Regions from separate parts of the Streptomyces sp. NPDC048370 genome, predicted to be linked through region 2. Evidence: riboswitches for the same ligand, from Rfam matches in the RefSeq annotation. Region 2 holds a riboswitch; the other holds the start of a gene.

What was found. Region 2 has a riboswitch for cyclic di-AMP ahead of ACGFYP_RS27955 (C40 family peptidase). Riboswitches for the same ligand answer to the same signal wherever they lie in the genome.
Region 1: another riboswitch for cyclic di-AMP. It lies ahead of ACGFYP_RS22460 (transglycosylase family protein); the one in region 2 lies ahead of ACGFYP_RS27955 (C40 family peptidase).

What each region holds. Positions count from the first base shown of each region.
Region 1 covers NZ_JBICYI010000010.1:190,898-198,066, reverse strand. Annotated here, with positions in the region: gene ACGFYP_RS22480 (Ppx/GppA phosphatase family protein) at 1-11, opposite strand, end outside; gene ACGFYP_RS22475 (DUF501 domain-containing protein) at 8-550, opposite strand; gene ACGFYP_RS22470 (septum formation initiator family protein) at 687-1,151, opposite strand; gene eno (phosphopyruvate hydratase) at 1,265-2,551, opposite strand; gene ACGFYP_RS22460 (transglycosylase family protein) at 2,901-3,593, opposite strand; cyclic di-AMP (ydaO/yuaA leader) riboswitch at 3,597-3,771, opposite strand; gene ACGFYP_RS22455 (transglycosylase family protein) at 4,037-5,029, opposite strand; gene ACGFYP_RS22450 (cytochrome P450) at 5,144-6,445, opposite strand; gene ACGFYP_RS22445 (globin domain-containing protein) at 6,565-7,169, shown strand, end outside.
Region 2 covers NZ_JBICYI010000015.1:66,157-73,325, reverse strand. Annotated here, with positions in the region: gene ACGFYP_RS27985 (adenosylmethionine--8-amino-7-oxononanoate transaminase) at 1-310, opposite strand, end outside; gene bioB (biotin synthase BioB) at 303-1,571, opposite strand; gene ACGFYP_RS27975 (8-amino-7-oxononanoate synthase) at 1,716-2,882, shown strand; gene ACGFYP_RS27970 (ATP-binding protein) at 3,041-3,499, shown strand; gene ACGFYP_RS27965 (LysR family transcriptional regulator) at 3,540-4,445, opposite strand; gene ACGFYP_RS27960 (LysE family translocator) at 4,518-5,144, shown strand; gene ACGFYP_RS27955 (C40 family peptidase) at 5,210-5,686, opposite strand; cyclic di-AMP (ydaO/yuaA leader) riboswitch at 5,690-5,887, opposite strand; gene ACGFYP_RS27950 (hypothetical protein) at 6,202-6,507, opposite strand; gene ACGFYP_RS27945 (ATP-dependent Clp protease proteolytic subunit) at 6,515-7,138, opposite strand.

The DNA of each region.
Region 1 (7,169 bases), on a different contig from region 2:
ACCCGGGTCATTCGGCGGCCTCCTCGTCCTTCTCCGCGCACGGGGTGACGCAGGGGCCCTTGGCCCACCACTCCGGCAGCATCGCGATCGCCTCGTCGCCCAGCGGGTTCACGCCGGGGCCCGCGGCCAGCGAGTGGCCGACGAGGACGTGCAGGCACTTGACCCGGTCCGGCATGCCACCGGCGCTCGGGAAGCCCTCCAGGACCTCGATGGCGTCACGGCGGGCGATGTAGTCCTCGTGCGCGGCCCGGTAGGCGGCGGCAAGCTCCGGGTCGGTGCCGAGCCGGGCCTGCATCTCCTTCATGACCCCGTTGGCCTCCAGCGTGCCGATCGCGGAGGCCGCCCGGGGGCAGGTCAGGTAGTACGTGGTGGGGAACGGGGTGCCGTCCGGGAGCCGCGGCGCGGTCTCGACGACGTCCGGGTTGCCGCAGGGGCAGCGGTGCGCGATGGCGCGCAGCCCCCGGGGCGGGCGGCCGAGCTGGTCCTTGAACGCGGCGACGTCCGCCTCGGTCGGCTCGGTGCGGGCGGTCTGCGGAGGGGGCGTTTCCATGCTGCGTCTTGTCTTCTCGTCGAGGGCGGTCGGTGGGGTGGACGGTGGGTGGACGGTGCTCGGATGCGGGGAGCTCCCGCCCGCCCGGGGCGTCACGACCCGTCGGGGCCGGGGTCCATCATCTCGCGTCGTGGCGTCAGCGGCCCGTGTCGGCGCGGTCGACGCCGTCCCAGAGGTCGGAATACCAGGGGCGGTCCGCCTCGCTCTGCTCGGTGCGGCGGGCGCGCTCGGCCTCGGGGTCGTTCACGGTGAAGCCGGTCTCGCCCGGCATCACGTAGTGCAGGTGCTCGCGGGCGAGCCGGCGGACGTACGCGGGGTCCTGGAGCCGGGCCTTCTCGTCCCGCAGCTCCTCGACGCGCGCGGCGGCCTCGGCGGCCTGGCGCTCCTGCTCGGCGATCTCGCCGCGCTGGGAGACGTACTGCCGCATGGGGTACGCGAGGGCGACGACCAGCGAGCAGACGACCAGGGCGAGGAAGGCCGCGCGGCCGGTGAGCCGGGAGCGGCGGGCCTGGCGGCGGGTCTGGGAACGGTAGACGCGGGCGGCGGTCTGCTCACCGAGCAGCTTGATCCTGGTCGCGGTCGAGAACCGGTCCCGGGCCATGTGCGCGCCTCCCCTTTACGTACGGACGTCCCCGCACACGGTACGGGACCGGGTGCGGGGACGTACGTAACCGAGGGTGATGCGGGGTCCTCAGGACCCTCCGGATCCTCGGATCAGCCCTTGAAGCGCGGGAACGCGCTGCGGCCGGCGTAGACGGCCGCGTCGTCGAGGATCTCCTCGATGCGCAGGAGCTGGTTGTACTTGGCGACGCGCTCGGAGCGGGCCGGGGCGCCGGTCTTGATCTGGCCGCAGTTGGTGGCGACGGCGAGGTCGGCGATGGTGACGTCCTCGGTCTCGCCGGAGCGGTGCGACATCATGCACTTGAAGCCGTTGCGCTGGGCCAGCTCGACGGCGTCCAGGGTCTCGGTCAGCGAACCGATCTGGTTGACCTTGACGAGCAGCGCGTTGGCGGCGCCGTCCTCGATGCCGCGGGCCAGGCGCTCCGGGTTGGTGACGAACAGGTCGTCGCCGACGATCTGGACCTTGGAGCCCAGCTTGTCGGTGAGGACCTTCCAGCCGTCCCAGTCGTCCTCGAACAGCGGGTCCTCGATGGAGACCAGCGGGTACGCGGCGACGAGCTCCTCGTAGTACTCGGTCATCTCGGCGGCCGAGCGCGACTTGCCCTCGAACTCGTACGAGCCGTCCTTGTAGAACTCGGACGCGGCGACGTCGAGCGCGAGCGCGATGTCCTTGCCCGGGGCGTAACCGGCCTGCTTGATGGCCTCCAGGATGAGGTCGAGCGCCTCACGGTTGGAGTCCAGGTTCGGGGCGAAGCCGCCCTCGTCGCCGAGGCCGGTGGACAGGCCCTTGGTCTTCAGGACGGACTTGAGGGTGTGGTAGACCTCGGTGCCCCAGCGCAGGGCCTCGGAGAAGGACTCCGCGCCGATCGGCGCGATCATGAACTCCTGGATGTCCACGTTGGAGTCGGCGTGCGAGCCGCCGTTCAGGATGTTCATCATCGGAACGGGCAGCAGGTGCGCGTTCGGGCCGCCGAGGTAGCGGAAGAGCGGGAGGTCGGAGGCCTCGGACGCGGCGTGCGCGACGGCGAGGGAGACGCCGAGGATGGCGTTGGCGCCGAGGGAGGCCTTGTTGTCCGTGGCGTCCAGGTCGAACATGGCCTGGTCGATGAGGCGCTGCTCGGTGGCGTCGTAGCCGACGAGCTCCGGGCCGATCTGCTCGATCACGGCGAGGACGGCCTTCTCGACGCCCTTGCCCTGGTAGCGGTTCTTGTCTCCGTCACGGAGCTCAATGGCCTCGAACGCACCGGTGGAGGCACCGGACGGAACGGCAGCACGGCCGGTGCTGCCGTCGTCGAGGCCGACCTCGACCTCGACCGTGGGGTTGCCTCGGGAGTCCAGGATTTCCCGGGCTACGACGACGTCGATGGACGGCACGAGCATCTCCTTCTGGGATGTGACGCTAGATGTGACGCTTGCGGTGCAGGGTCGCTTTGGCCTTGCGACAAGAGCCTAACCGGCTCGCGGGCTCCAGCCAGCCGGGCGCCCGCCCCCTGGGACGAAAAAGGACCCAAGGGTACGCATCCAGGGCCAAAGACCCTCAGAACTACTCGCCGGTAACCCCGGCGCGGCCGCGCGACGGGGCCGCCCGGCGGTCCGCGGACGACGGACCCCGGACAGCGCGGAACCCCGGTCCGGAGCGCACGGGGGAAGGGCGCTCCGGACCGGGGTGGTCACCGCGGGAGGGTCGAAGGACCTACGTGAGCCGCCGGACTCACGCGGGCCGTCGGGCTCACTTCAGGTGAAGCTGCTGGCCCGGGTAGATCAGGTCGGCGTCCTCGACGACGCCCTTGTTGAGCTCGAAGAGCTTCGCCCAGCCACCCTTGACGTCGTGCGCGGCGGCGATGGTGCTCAGGGTGTCGCCGGAGACGACCTTGTACTCGCCGTCGCCCTTCTTGACCTTCTTGCCGGTCGGGGTGGTGACGGTCTTCTTGGACTCGGCCTTCTTCGGGGCGGTCCGCGTCTCGCTGCGGGTCGTCGGCTGCTCGGCCTGACGCTCCGGCTTCGGGGCGGCCTGCTGGGCCGGGGCGCTCTCCTCGACGGCACCGGGGGTGGCGGACGAGAGGCCGACGCCACAGCTCGGCCAGGCGCCCTTGCCCTGACCGGCGAGGACCTTCTCGGCGATCGCGATCTGCTGCGACTTGGAGGCCTGGTCGGCGCTGGCGGCGTACTGGGTGCCACCGAAGGCGGCCCAGGTGGAGCTGGAGAACTGCAGGCCGCCGTAGTAGCCGTTGCCGGTGTTGATGGACCAGTTGCCGCCGGACTCGCACTGGGCGACCTTGTCCCACTCGGAGACCGTGGCGGCCGAGGCGGTGCCGGCGGTCATCAGGGGGGCGGCGACGGCGACACCGGCGACACCGGCGAGGGCGACGGCGCGGGTGGCCTTGGAGGGACGACGGTGTTTGCCCTTGGCGGAAAACAGCATGGAGATTCTCCTCACCGACGCCTACGAGGTGAGCTGTCGGGTTCGGGCCATGTGAGTTGCCCGGCCGCGCGGCTGGCGCGCGGCTTCACCCCAAGCCGTTCCTTCGGCCGTCTGTCTCAACGGCCGGGGACGGCACTTACCTTGGGTCCCCCGCTCCTGCCTACGGCGCATGACGCGACGACTGTTCCCATCGGCCGACGGCAGGATTCGGCGTTTCGGTCGACGGGGCCCGCGGTGGCGAGCGGTGACGACCGTAGACACAGACCCGAGGGAAGTTCAAAGACGTCCATGAGGGACAAAACGGCCCTACTTGCCTCGGGACGAAGGGTATTTACGCAGGTGAGAGGTGACGGAAGCAGAGTTTGCGGACGAGACACGCCAGTTGAGGCGAAGAGACCCATGTCTCACTTGCACAGAACCGGACATTCGGCCTCGAACCACCCCTACTTCGGGTCCGTCTCCGCGTCCTTCTCCGCGGGCGTACCGATCGTCAGATCCAGGCTCTGGCCAGGGAGGATGAGGTTCGGGTCGGCGCCGACGGTCGATCGGTTGGCGTCATAGAGGGCGCCCCAGCCGCCGGGGAGTTCGTTGCGCTGGGCGATCTCGGTGAGGTTGTCGCCGGGCTTGACGGTGTATTCACCGATAGCGTCCGCGATGCCCTCGGCAGGCGTCTTGTCCGCAGTGTCGCCACTGTCCTTACTGTCCCGATTCGCCGCCTCCTCGTCGGTGGCGCCCGGTGTCGACCCGTCAGCCGGCGAGGCGTGACGGCCCGTTTCACGCGAGTTGTCCGTCTTGCCCGACTCGTCCGTCCCGTCCGTAGCCTCCGGGGCAGCGCCGCCCCGGTGCTTGCCGGTCCCGGGAGCGGTCGGCGCGGGGGACGCCCCGGGGGTGGCCGCGGAGGGCGAGGAGGGCGCCGACGGGGTCGGGGTGGCCTCGGGGCCCTCGAGGGCCTCCGGCGGGGCCTGGACGTTCGGAAGGCCGGCGGTCCGGTTGGACTCCGGGAGCGGGCCCGTCGGCTCGCTCGGCTCGACGGCGGGACCCGGGTCGACGCCGGGCTTGACGCCGTCGACGGTGAGACCGGCGATCGGGGCGCAGGTGGCCCACTGGGTGTCACCCGCGGCGAAGGCCTTGTCGGCCACCACTATCTGCTGGGCGCGGCTGGCGAGGTCCGCGCTCGGCGCGTACGCCAGACCGCCGTGGCGCTCCCAGCTCTCCTGGGTGAACTGCAGCCCGCCGTAGAGGCCGTTGCCGAAGTGGGCGCTCCACTGGCCGCCCGACTCGCACTCGGCGACCCGGTCCCAGGTGGCCGCGTCGGCGGCGGAGGCCGAGCCCGCCCCGAGGAGGGGCAACGCGAGGGCCGATCCCGTCACGCCTGCGGCGACGACGATGGCGGGGGCCTGGCGGGGTCTGCGGTGTCGTCCGTTCCCGGAGCGCATGCGGAGCTGCCTTTCGCGTGACTGCTGAGGTGACGGTGAACGTAGCGGCATTCGAACGTGAGTCACAAGTCGATGCAGCGGAGATCACGTAAAAGTCACAGTCTTGACGGATCGTCAGCTCTCGCGAGAGGTGGACGAGGGGGAGAACTCCACCGGAAGTGTGCGCAATCCACGCATGATGAGCCCGCCCCGCCACCGCAGATCGGACGGATCGGCACCAAGTCGCAGATCCGGCAGGCGCGTCAGGAGCGTGGCAAGCGCGATCTGTCCTTCGAGCCGGGCGAGCGGCGCCCCGATGCAGTAGTGGATGCCGTGCCCGTAGCCGAGGTGTTGGTTGTCGCGCCGGGACAGATCGAGCGTGTCGGGCTCGTCGAAGCGCGCCGGGTCGCGGTCGGCGGCGGCGAGCACGACGAGGACCGGGTCGCCCGCCGGGATCGCCTGGCCGCCGATCGTCAGCGGCTCCATGGCGTACCGCCAGGTCGCCAGCTCCACCGGCCCGTCGTAGCGCAGCAGCTCCTCGACACCGGTCTCCAGGAGGCCCTGCTCCCCTGCGGCGAGCGAGGCCTGCAGACGGGCGCGCTGATCCGGATGACGGAGCAGGGCGTACATCCCGTTCCCGATCAGATTGACGGTGGTCTCGAAGCCGGCGAAGAGGAGGATGAAGGCCATGGCGGCGGCCTCGTTCTCGGTGAGGTGCTCGCCGTGGTCGGAGGCCTTGATGAGCCCCGAGATCAGGTCGTCGCCGGGATCGAGCCGCTTGCGGTGGATCAGCTCCGCGAGGTAGCCGCGCATCTTCTTGACCGACCGCGCCACCCCGCCGCGCGGCCCTCCGCCGTGCCGGATCATCATCCCGGCCCAGTCCCGGAAATCGTCCTGGTCCTCCTCCGGCACCCCGAGCAGGTCGCAGATCGCGTAGATGGGCAGCGGGAAGGCGAACTCGTGGATGAGGTCGGCGGAGCCCTTCGCCGCGAAGGAGTCGATCAGCCGGTCCGTCAGCTCCTGCACCCGGGGCGTGAACTCGGCGACGCGGCGCGGGGTGAAGGCCTTGGAGACGAGACGGCGCAGCCGGGTGTGGTCGGGTGGGTCGATGTTGAGCAGATGCGTCATCAGCTCGGCCTTGCGCTCCCCCGGAATCCCCGTCTTCCCCTTGGCGTGCGCGGGCTCGTCGTGGTGCGCCGGGTTCTTCGAGAGCCGCTGGTCGGCAAGCGCTTGCCGGGCGTCCGCGTACCGGGTCACCAGCCAGGCCTCGACCCCGCTGGGCAGCTTGGCCCGGTGGACGGGCGCGTGCTCGCGCAGCCAGGCGTAGGCGGGGTACGGGTCGGTCGCGAACTCCCAGGTGAAGAGCTCGGGGGCGGGGGGTCCGGCGGGGGTTTCGGCGGGGGGTCCGGCGGGGGTTTCGGCGGGGGGCGTGCTCACCCTGAGACGGTACAAGGTGACCGCCGCACCGGCCTCCGGGCCGCCCGGTCCGGCCTCCGGGCCGCCCAGCCTCCGAGATGTGATCATCCCGTGAAGAGGAGTGGCCTAGATTCTCCCGCGTGGATGCCCAGTTGCTCAGAAGCACGTTCGCCGTCGTCGAGAGACGGGCCGAACATGCCGTCACCTTCTTCTACTCCCATCTGTTCTGGCACAACCCGGGCGTCCGCGAGCTCTTCCCCGAGGACCTGCGGGCCCAGCGCGACCGGCTCTTCGCCGCGCTCACCCATGTCGTGACCCATCTGGAGGACCCCGGGCTCGCGGAGTACCTCGCCCATCTGGGCCGCGACCACCGCAAGTTCCTCGCCTCCCCCGCGCTCTACGCCGCCGTCGGCACCAGCCTGACCGCCGCCTTCGCGCACGCCGCGGGGGCCGCCTGGAGCGTCGAGGCCGAGAAGGCGTGGGCCGAGGCGTACGGATACGTCGCCGAGCTCATGATCCGGGGCGCCGAGCAGGCCGAGGCCGAGGGTGAGCCGCCCTGGTGGGACGCCGTCGTCGTCCGGCACCGGCGGCTCGACGAGGACCTGGCGGTGCTGACCCTGAAGCCCCGCAGGCCCTTCGCGTACCGGCCGGGGCAGTACGTCGGCGTCAGCTCGCTCCGGGTCCCCCGGGTGTGGCGGACGTACTCCCTGGCCAACGCCGCCCGCGCGGACGGCACGGTGGACCT
Region 2 (7,169 bases):
TGATCTCCACGAGCCGGGCGGCGAGCCGGACGGCCGGCTCATGGGTGAGCCCGCCGAACATCACGTGGCTCATCCGGTCCAGCTGACCGCGCGCCGCCTCGTTGAGCACCGGGTGGTTGTAGCCGTGGATCGCGGACCACCACGACGACATGCCGTCGATCAACTCGGCCTGTCCGTGCGCCGGTTCGGCCAGCCGGAGCCGTACCCCGGACGCCGACTCGACCACCAGCGGATCCGCACGGCCCGGCATGGGGCCGTACGGATGCCAGACGTGCGCCCGGTCCAGGGCCAGCAGTTCCTCGTTACGCATTCGGCGCGAGGTCCGTTCCGGCGCCACGACGGCGCACGGCCACCAGGTCGGTCCGGGCGCCCGGCACCTCGGCCGGCGCGGCCTCCGTGGCCGCCTCGGGCTCCGGCGCGTGGCCACCGCACGGCCCGCAGCCGCCGCCCGCCTCCGCGTGCGAGCCGCAGCCCCCACCGGCCCCGGCCTCCGTCTGCGAGCCGCAGCCCGCCGACGCCGCCGAGCCGCATCCGCCGGCCGCGCCCGCCGCCGCGGCGAGGGCGTCCGCGCGGTGCTTCGGGAGCGTGGTCGTGCCCGCGCCCTCCACCTCGAAGCCCGCGTCGGCGATCATGTCCAGGTCTGTCTTGCCGGCCTGGCCCTCGCTCGTCAGGTAGTCACCGAGGAAGATCGAGTTCGCGATGTGCAGCGCGAGCGGCTGCATCGAGCGCAGGTGCACCTCGCGCCCGCCCGCGATCCGGACCTCGACGTCGGGGCAGACGAACCGGACCATCGCCAGGATCCGCAGGCAGCGCTGCGGGGTGAGGTTCCACTCCTTCGCCAGCGGCGTGCCCTCGAACGGGATCAGGAAGTTCACCGGCACCGAGTCCGAGTCCAGCTCACGGAGCGCGTAGACGACGTCGACCAGGTCCTCGTCGCTCTCGCCCATGCCCGCGATCAGACCCGAGCACGCCGACAGACCGGCGGCGTGCGCCTTCTGCACGGTGTCCACCCGGTCCGCGTAGGTGTGGGTGGTGGTGATCTCCCCGTACGTCCCCTCGGACGTGTTCAGGTTGTGGTTGTAGGCGTCGGCGCCCGCCTCGCGCAGCCGCTCCGCCTGGCCGTCCGAGAGCAGCCCCAGACAGGCGCAGACCTCGACGCCCTCGTTCTGCTCCTTGATGGCCTCGATCGTCCTGCCGACCCGCTCGACGTCCCGGTCCGTCGGCCCCCGGCCGCTCGCCACCAGGCAGACCCGCTTCGCTCCGCCCGCGACACCGGCGGCGGCCGCCTGCGAGGCCTCGTCCGGCTTCAGCCAGCTGTACTTGAGGATCCCGGTCGTCGCACCGAGCCGCTGCGAACAGTACGAGCAGTCCTCGGGGCAGAGCCCGGACTTCAGATTGACGAGATAGTTCAGCTTCACGCGCCGCCCGAACCACTGGCGGCGCACCTTGCCCGCCGCGGCCACCACGTCGAGCAGTTCGTCGTCGGAGGTCGCCAGTACGGCGAGCGCTTCTTCACGGCTCGGCAGCTCTCGCCGCAGCCCCTTGTCCACCAGCGTGTTCAGCAGGTCCATAAGGGCTGATCCTCGCCTACGGCACACCTCGCGGCCAAGGAGGATCTGAACAAACGCGCCGGTTTGACGTGTGTGGATGGCCACACCCTGTCCCCGGGCGCCGACGGTTAGGGTCTGTGCGCTGCCTACAAAAGGATCTGCCCCATGCACCGGGACGAGGACACCCGCCGGACCCCGTTCGACTGGACCGACGCCGAGGCGCGCCGCCGCACGGAGGCGGGGCTCGTCCGCACCCTGAGGCCCCGGTCCGCCGAGTCGGAGCTGCTCGATCTGGCGAGCAACGACTACCTCGGCCTGACCCGCCGCCCGGAGGTCACGGAGGCGGCCGCCGAGGCGGCCCGCCGCTGGGGCGCGGGCGCCACCGGCTCCCGTCTGGTCACCGGCACCACCCGGCTGCACGCCCGGCTCGAAGAAGAACTCGCCGCGTTCTGCGGCTTCGAGGCGGCCCTCGTCTTCTCCTCCGGCTACGCCGCCAACCTCGCCGCCCTCACCGCCCTGAGCGGCCGCGACGCGCTGATCGTCTCCGACGCGGGCAACCACGCCTCGATCGTGGACGGCTGCCGGCTCTCGCGCGCCGAGACGGCCGTGGTCCCGCACGCCGAGCCCGAGGCGGTACGCAAGACCCTCCGGGCCCACCCGGACCGCCGGTCGCTCGTGGTCTCCGACTCCGTCTTCTCGGTGGACGGCGACCGGGCCCCGCTGCCCGAACTGGCCGAGGCCTGCCGGGCCCACGGCGCCGGGCTCGTCGTGGACGACGCCCACGGTCTGGGCGTCCTCGGCGACGGCGGCCGGGGCGCCCTGCACGCCGCCGGGCTCGCGGGCGACCCGGACGTGGTCGCCACCCTCACCCTCTCCAAGTCGCTGGGCAGCCAGGGCGGAGCGGTCCTCGGACCGGCCCGGGTCGTCGAGCACCTGGTCAACGCGGCCCGTACGTTCATCTTCGACACCGGACTCGCCCCGGCGGCCGTCGGCGCCGCCCTGACGAGCCTGCGGCTGATCCAGGGCGAGCCCGGCCTCGCCGCGCGCGCCAGGACCGTCGCCACCCAGCTGCACGGCCTGCTCACGGAGGCCGGTCTGACCGCCGTGCGCCCGGACGCCGCCGTCGTCTCCGTCCGCGCGCCCTCGCCCGATGCGGCGCTGCGATGGGCCGCCGACTGCCGTGAGCAGGGGATCGTCGTCGGTTGCTTCCGGCCGCCGTCCGTCCCCGACGGCATCTCGCGGCTGCGGCTCACGGCCCGCGCGGATCTGACGGACGCGCAGATCGAGCAGGCCGTCGCCACGATCGTGCGGACCGCGCCCCCTTCCCACTGACCGGGACCCAAATACGTGCTCTCGTAGCAGAGTTCACCGCTTCGAGCGACAAATATGCACATATCTTGGTGGATCGCCGCCCAGGCGGACACGATCGGTGGCAGTCTGACGCGAAGTGCAAACCGGGCCGGGCCCGGTGGGAAAGGGACAGCGTCGCCATGGCAGACCACCAGGAAGCAACCGTCACTCTGCCGAGCGATCCCGCCTCGGTGTCCGCCGCCCGGAGATATGTCGCCGACGTCCTCAGCGGATGGGGGCTCGCGGGCGGCAGCGACACCGCGGACACGGTCCGGCTGATCGTCTCGGAGCTGGCCACCAACGCCGTCCAGCACACCTTCGGACAGTCGCCGACCTTCACCGTCGACGTCCGTCTGGAGCGCGAGGAGCAGCTCCACATCGGTGTCACCGACAGCCATCCCCGCTGGCCGAAACGGCTCCCGGCGGCCGTGCAGCAGGACAACGGACGCGGGATGGTCATCATCCGCATCCTGACGGCCGAGGCGGGCGGCCGGCTCTCGGTCACCCCGACCGACGAGGGCGGCAAGACGGTCTGGATCAACCTGCCCTGGACCGCTTCCGCCTCGGCTTCCGCCTCAGCCTCCGTCTCTCCGAACTAGGCGCGAACCAGGCGCGAGCCGGGCGCCGCCTGAGCGCCGCCTAGGCGCGGGCGAACCCGCCGCGCAGCAGCGTACGCAGCGAGGCGGCAGCGGGGCCCGATTCCTCGCCCCGGTGGGCGACCGAGATCGTCCGGCGGAACGAGGTCGGCTCCAACGCCCGTACACCCAGCGGCGAAGCCGTCATCGACGCGACCATCTCCGGCAGTACCGCCACCCCGAGACCCGCGCTGACCAGCGCGCAGACCAGGGCGTAGCCCGGCGTACGGCACACCACCGACGGTGTCGCACCCGCCCGGGCAAGGGCGCCCTCCACGCCCCGCCGCGACGGATGGTCCGGCGCGCTGCTGATCAGCGGCCGGCCCGCGAGGTCCGTGATCGGCAGCCGGCCCGAACCCTCCGCCAGGACATGGCCGGGCGCCGTGACCAGGACCAACTCCTCCACGAGGAGGGGCTCGAGCTCGACGCCCGGCGGCAGCGGTGCCGGCTCGGCCGGTTCGTAGGTGTGGGTCAGCGCGAGATCCACCTCGCCCGCCGCCACGGCGTGGACCCCGGCAGGCGGCTCGTACTCGGCGACCGTCAGCTCCACGTCCGGGTGGGCCCGGCGGAAGGCGCTGAGCACCGGTGGCAGCAGATGGATGCCCACGGTGGTGAAGGTGCCGACCCGGAGCCGCCCGCCCGACAGACCGCTGAGCCGGGCCAGCTCATGGCGGGCCCGGTCCATCTCGTCCAGGACCCGGCGCGCCCGGGTGACGAGGAGCTCGCCCGCCGGAGTCAGCCGTGCGCCCCGGTGGTGCCGGACGAGCAGCGCGGCGCCCGCCTCCCGCTCCAGCTTGGCGAGCTGCTGGGAGAGCGCGGGCGGGGTGTAGCCGAGCCGGGCGGCGGCCCGGGTGATCGAGCCGTCCTCGGCGACGGCCACCAGTGCCGCGAGCCGCACCAGATCCTGCATAAAGCATTCCTTTGGCCAGACCCAGAAGATCGTGTCTACACACTAAAGGCTCACGGCGGGCACGCTGGGGTCATGGACGGACAGCTGATCGCCTTCATCGGGGTCGCGGCGGGCATGGTGGCCATGCCGGGCGCGGACTTCACCGTCGTCGTACGCAGCGCTCTCGCCTCGCGCCGGGCGGGGGTGGCCTGCGCCGTGGGTGTGGCGGGCGGGCTCCTGGTGCACACCGCCCTCGCGGTGGCCGGGCTCGCGGCCGTGCTGATCGCCGTACCGGCGCTCTATCGCGCGCTGCAGATCGTCGGCGGCGCGTACGTCCTCTACCTCGGCGTGCAGGCGCTGCGCGGCGCGCTGCGGGCGTCGGCGGGTGAGCCGTCGGCGGACACGGCGGGGGAGCGGGCGGTCGGACGGGCGTTCCGTCAGGGCTTCCTGACCAACGTCCTCAACCCCAAGGCGCCCGTGCTCTTCCTGAGCCTGCTTCCGCAGTTCGTGCCGGAGGGCGCCGCGGTGCTGCCGCGGACCCTGCTGCTCGCGTCGATCGTGGTGCTGCTGGCCCTGCTCTGGTTCCCGCTGGTGGCGGTCCTGGTGGACCGGCTCGGCCACCGGCTGCGGCGGCCCCGGACGGCCCGGACCGTGCAGGGGGTGACGGGCGGCATGCTCGCCGCGCTCGGGGTGACGTTGCTGGTGTCACCGGGACACTGACCCTGCTGGGGCGAGGGGTGCGGCGGCGCCACCGCACCCTCCGCTCGCGACGATCGGACGGGGCGTCAGCGCACCCGGCCGTAGTACACCTTGGACGACCAGATCTTGTCGAGCTTCACCCAGGACCCCGACTTGGGCGAGTGCCAGATCTTTCCGCTACCCGCGTAGATCCCCACGTGGTACACCCTTCCACCCGAGTGGAAGAAGACCAGGTCCCCCTTCTGCCTGCTGGACGCGGAGATGTGCCGGGTCTTGTTGTACTGCTGCTGCGCGGTACGGGGCAGCGACTTGCCCGCCTTCTTGTACGAGTAGAGCGTGAGCCCCGAGCAGTCGAACCGGGTGGGTCCTGACGCTCCGTACTTGTAGGGCGATCCCTTCTTCGAAGCCGCGATGTTCAGCGCCTTGCCGGCGTACGACGTCGCGGCCTGGGCCTCCGGTGCGGCTCCTGGTGCCAGCATCGTGCCGCCGAGAGCGGCGAGGGTGAGAGCCGAGACGGCTCCGGCCCGGGACAGCATGGACGGGACATGAATCTGCGCAGTCATGCGCAACCCTTCGTCAGCCGCCTGTGAAGGATGACCTGTCGGGTTCGGGCTGGCGAAGTTGCCCGGCCGCGGTCGCGGCTTCACCCCGAGGAACGGCCCCACTGGCCGGCCGTCCCGTACTGCTCGGGTCCTCCACTCCTGCCGATCCACTCCTGTCGACCAGACATCCGGGACAGCGGCAGGACTCGGCGTCCGCCCGGACCGCCCCGCCGCGGTGGCGGGGGCTTGTCGTCGTGAGGGATCTTGACCCACAACACAGGCGAAATCCGAGCCGAAACGGCGTTATGTGAGGCTCCTCACGACTGATCCATTCGGGTGGACAGGCATGTTTCGTGATCGTCGGAGGTTTGGCCGACGAGTCCCGGACCAGGGGTGGAACGCCCGATTCCGCCAGATGCGTACACCTGTTGCGCAACTCACCCCGCACATATGTCGATTCGTCGACTACGCCGAACGGGGGAGCGATTCCGTGGCCGCGCTGCTCCGTGTGGACCTCGACACGACACGGGAGAATGTCAACTCGCCGGTGTCTCCGGGACAGTGACGCGACCCGACCTACGCTCCCCGTCCAACACCCGCAGCGCACGGGCCAATGTCTCCGCGTGCACCTCGCTCTCGCCGCGCGTATGCATCGCCGTCAGCGCGTCGCGCAGGGCGTTCACCCGCCCCACCAGCGCCTGGGCCGCGCGCAGCGCCCCATACGTATGCGAAGCCCTGGATGGATTGATACGGCCCAGCAGATCGACCACTTCGAGATAGGCGTCGATGAACTCGCCCTCGGCGCGCGTCAGGGCGGGCAGCGGTGGCAGCTCGGGAACCATCGGACGCTCACCTTCCCCCGGCGCCGCCCGACGCCCCTCGGTTCTGAATCACGTGGTCCACCAGGCCGTAGGCGGTGGCCGCCGGCGCGTCGAGGACGGTGATCCGGTCGATGTCGGCGTCGATCCGCTCGTGGCTCTGTCCGGTGTGGGTGACCAGCATCCCGGCCAGCATCGCGCGCAGCCGCATCAACTCCCGTGCCTGGATGTCGAGATCGCTCGGCTGCCCCTGCAACGGCTCGTCCGTCGTGGGCTGCTGGAGCACGACCCGGGCGCCGGGCAGCGCGAGCCGCTTGCCGGGCGCGCCGGCCGCGAGCAGCACGGCGGCGGTCGAGACGGCCTGGCCGAGACAGGTGGTCTCCACGTCGCAGGTGACGACCTGCATCGTGTCGTAGATCGCGGACATGGCGCTGATCGAACCGCCGGGGGAGTTGATGTAGAGCGAGATGTCCCGGTCCGGATCGGCGTACTCCAGATGCAGGAGCTGCGCGATGACGTCGTTCGACGAGGTCTCGTCGATGGGGGTGCCCAGGAAGACGATCCGTTCCTCGAGCAGCTTGGAGTACGGGTCGAGGGTCCGGCTCCCGAAGCTCGTGCGCTCCGTGAACTCGGGCAGGACGTAGCGAGCGTGCATGGCGATGCCTCCTTGTAAAAAATGTACAGGA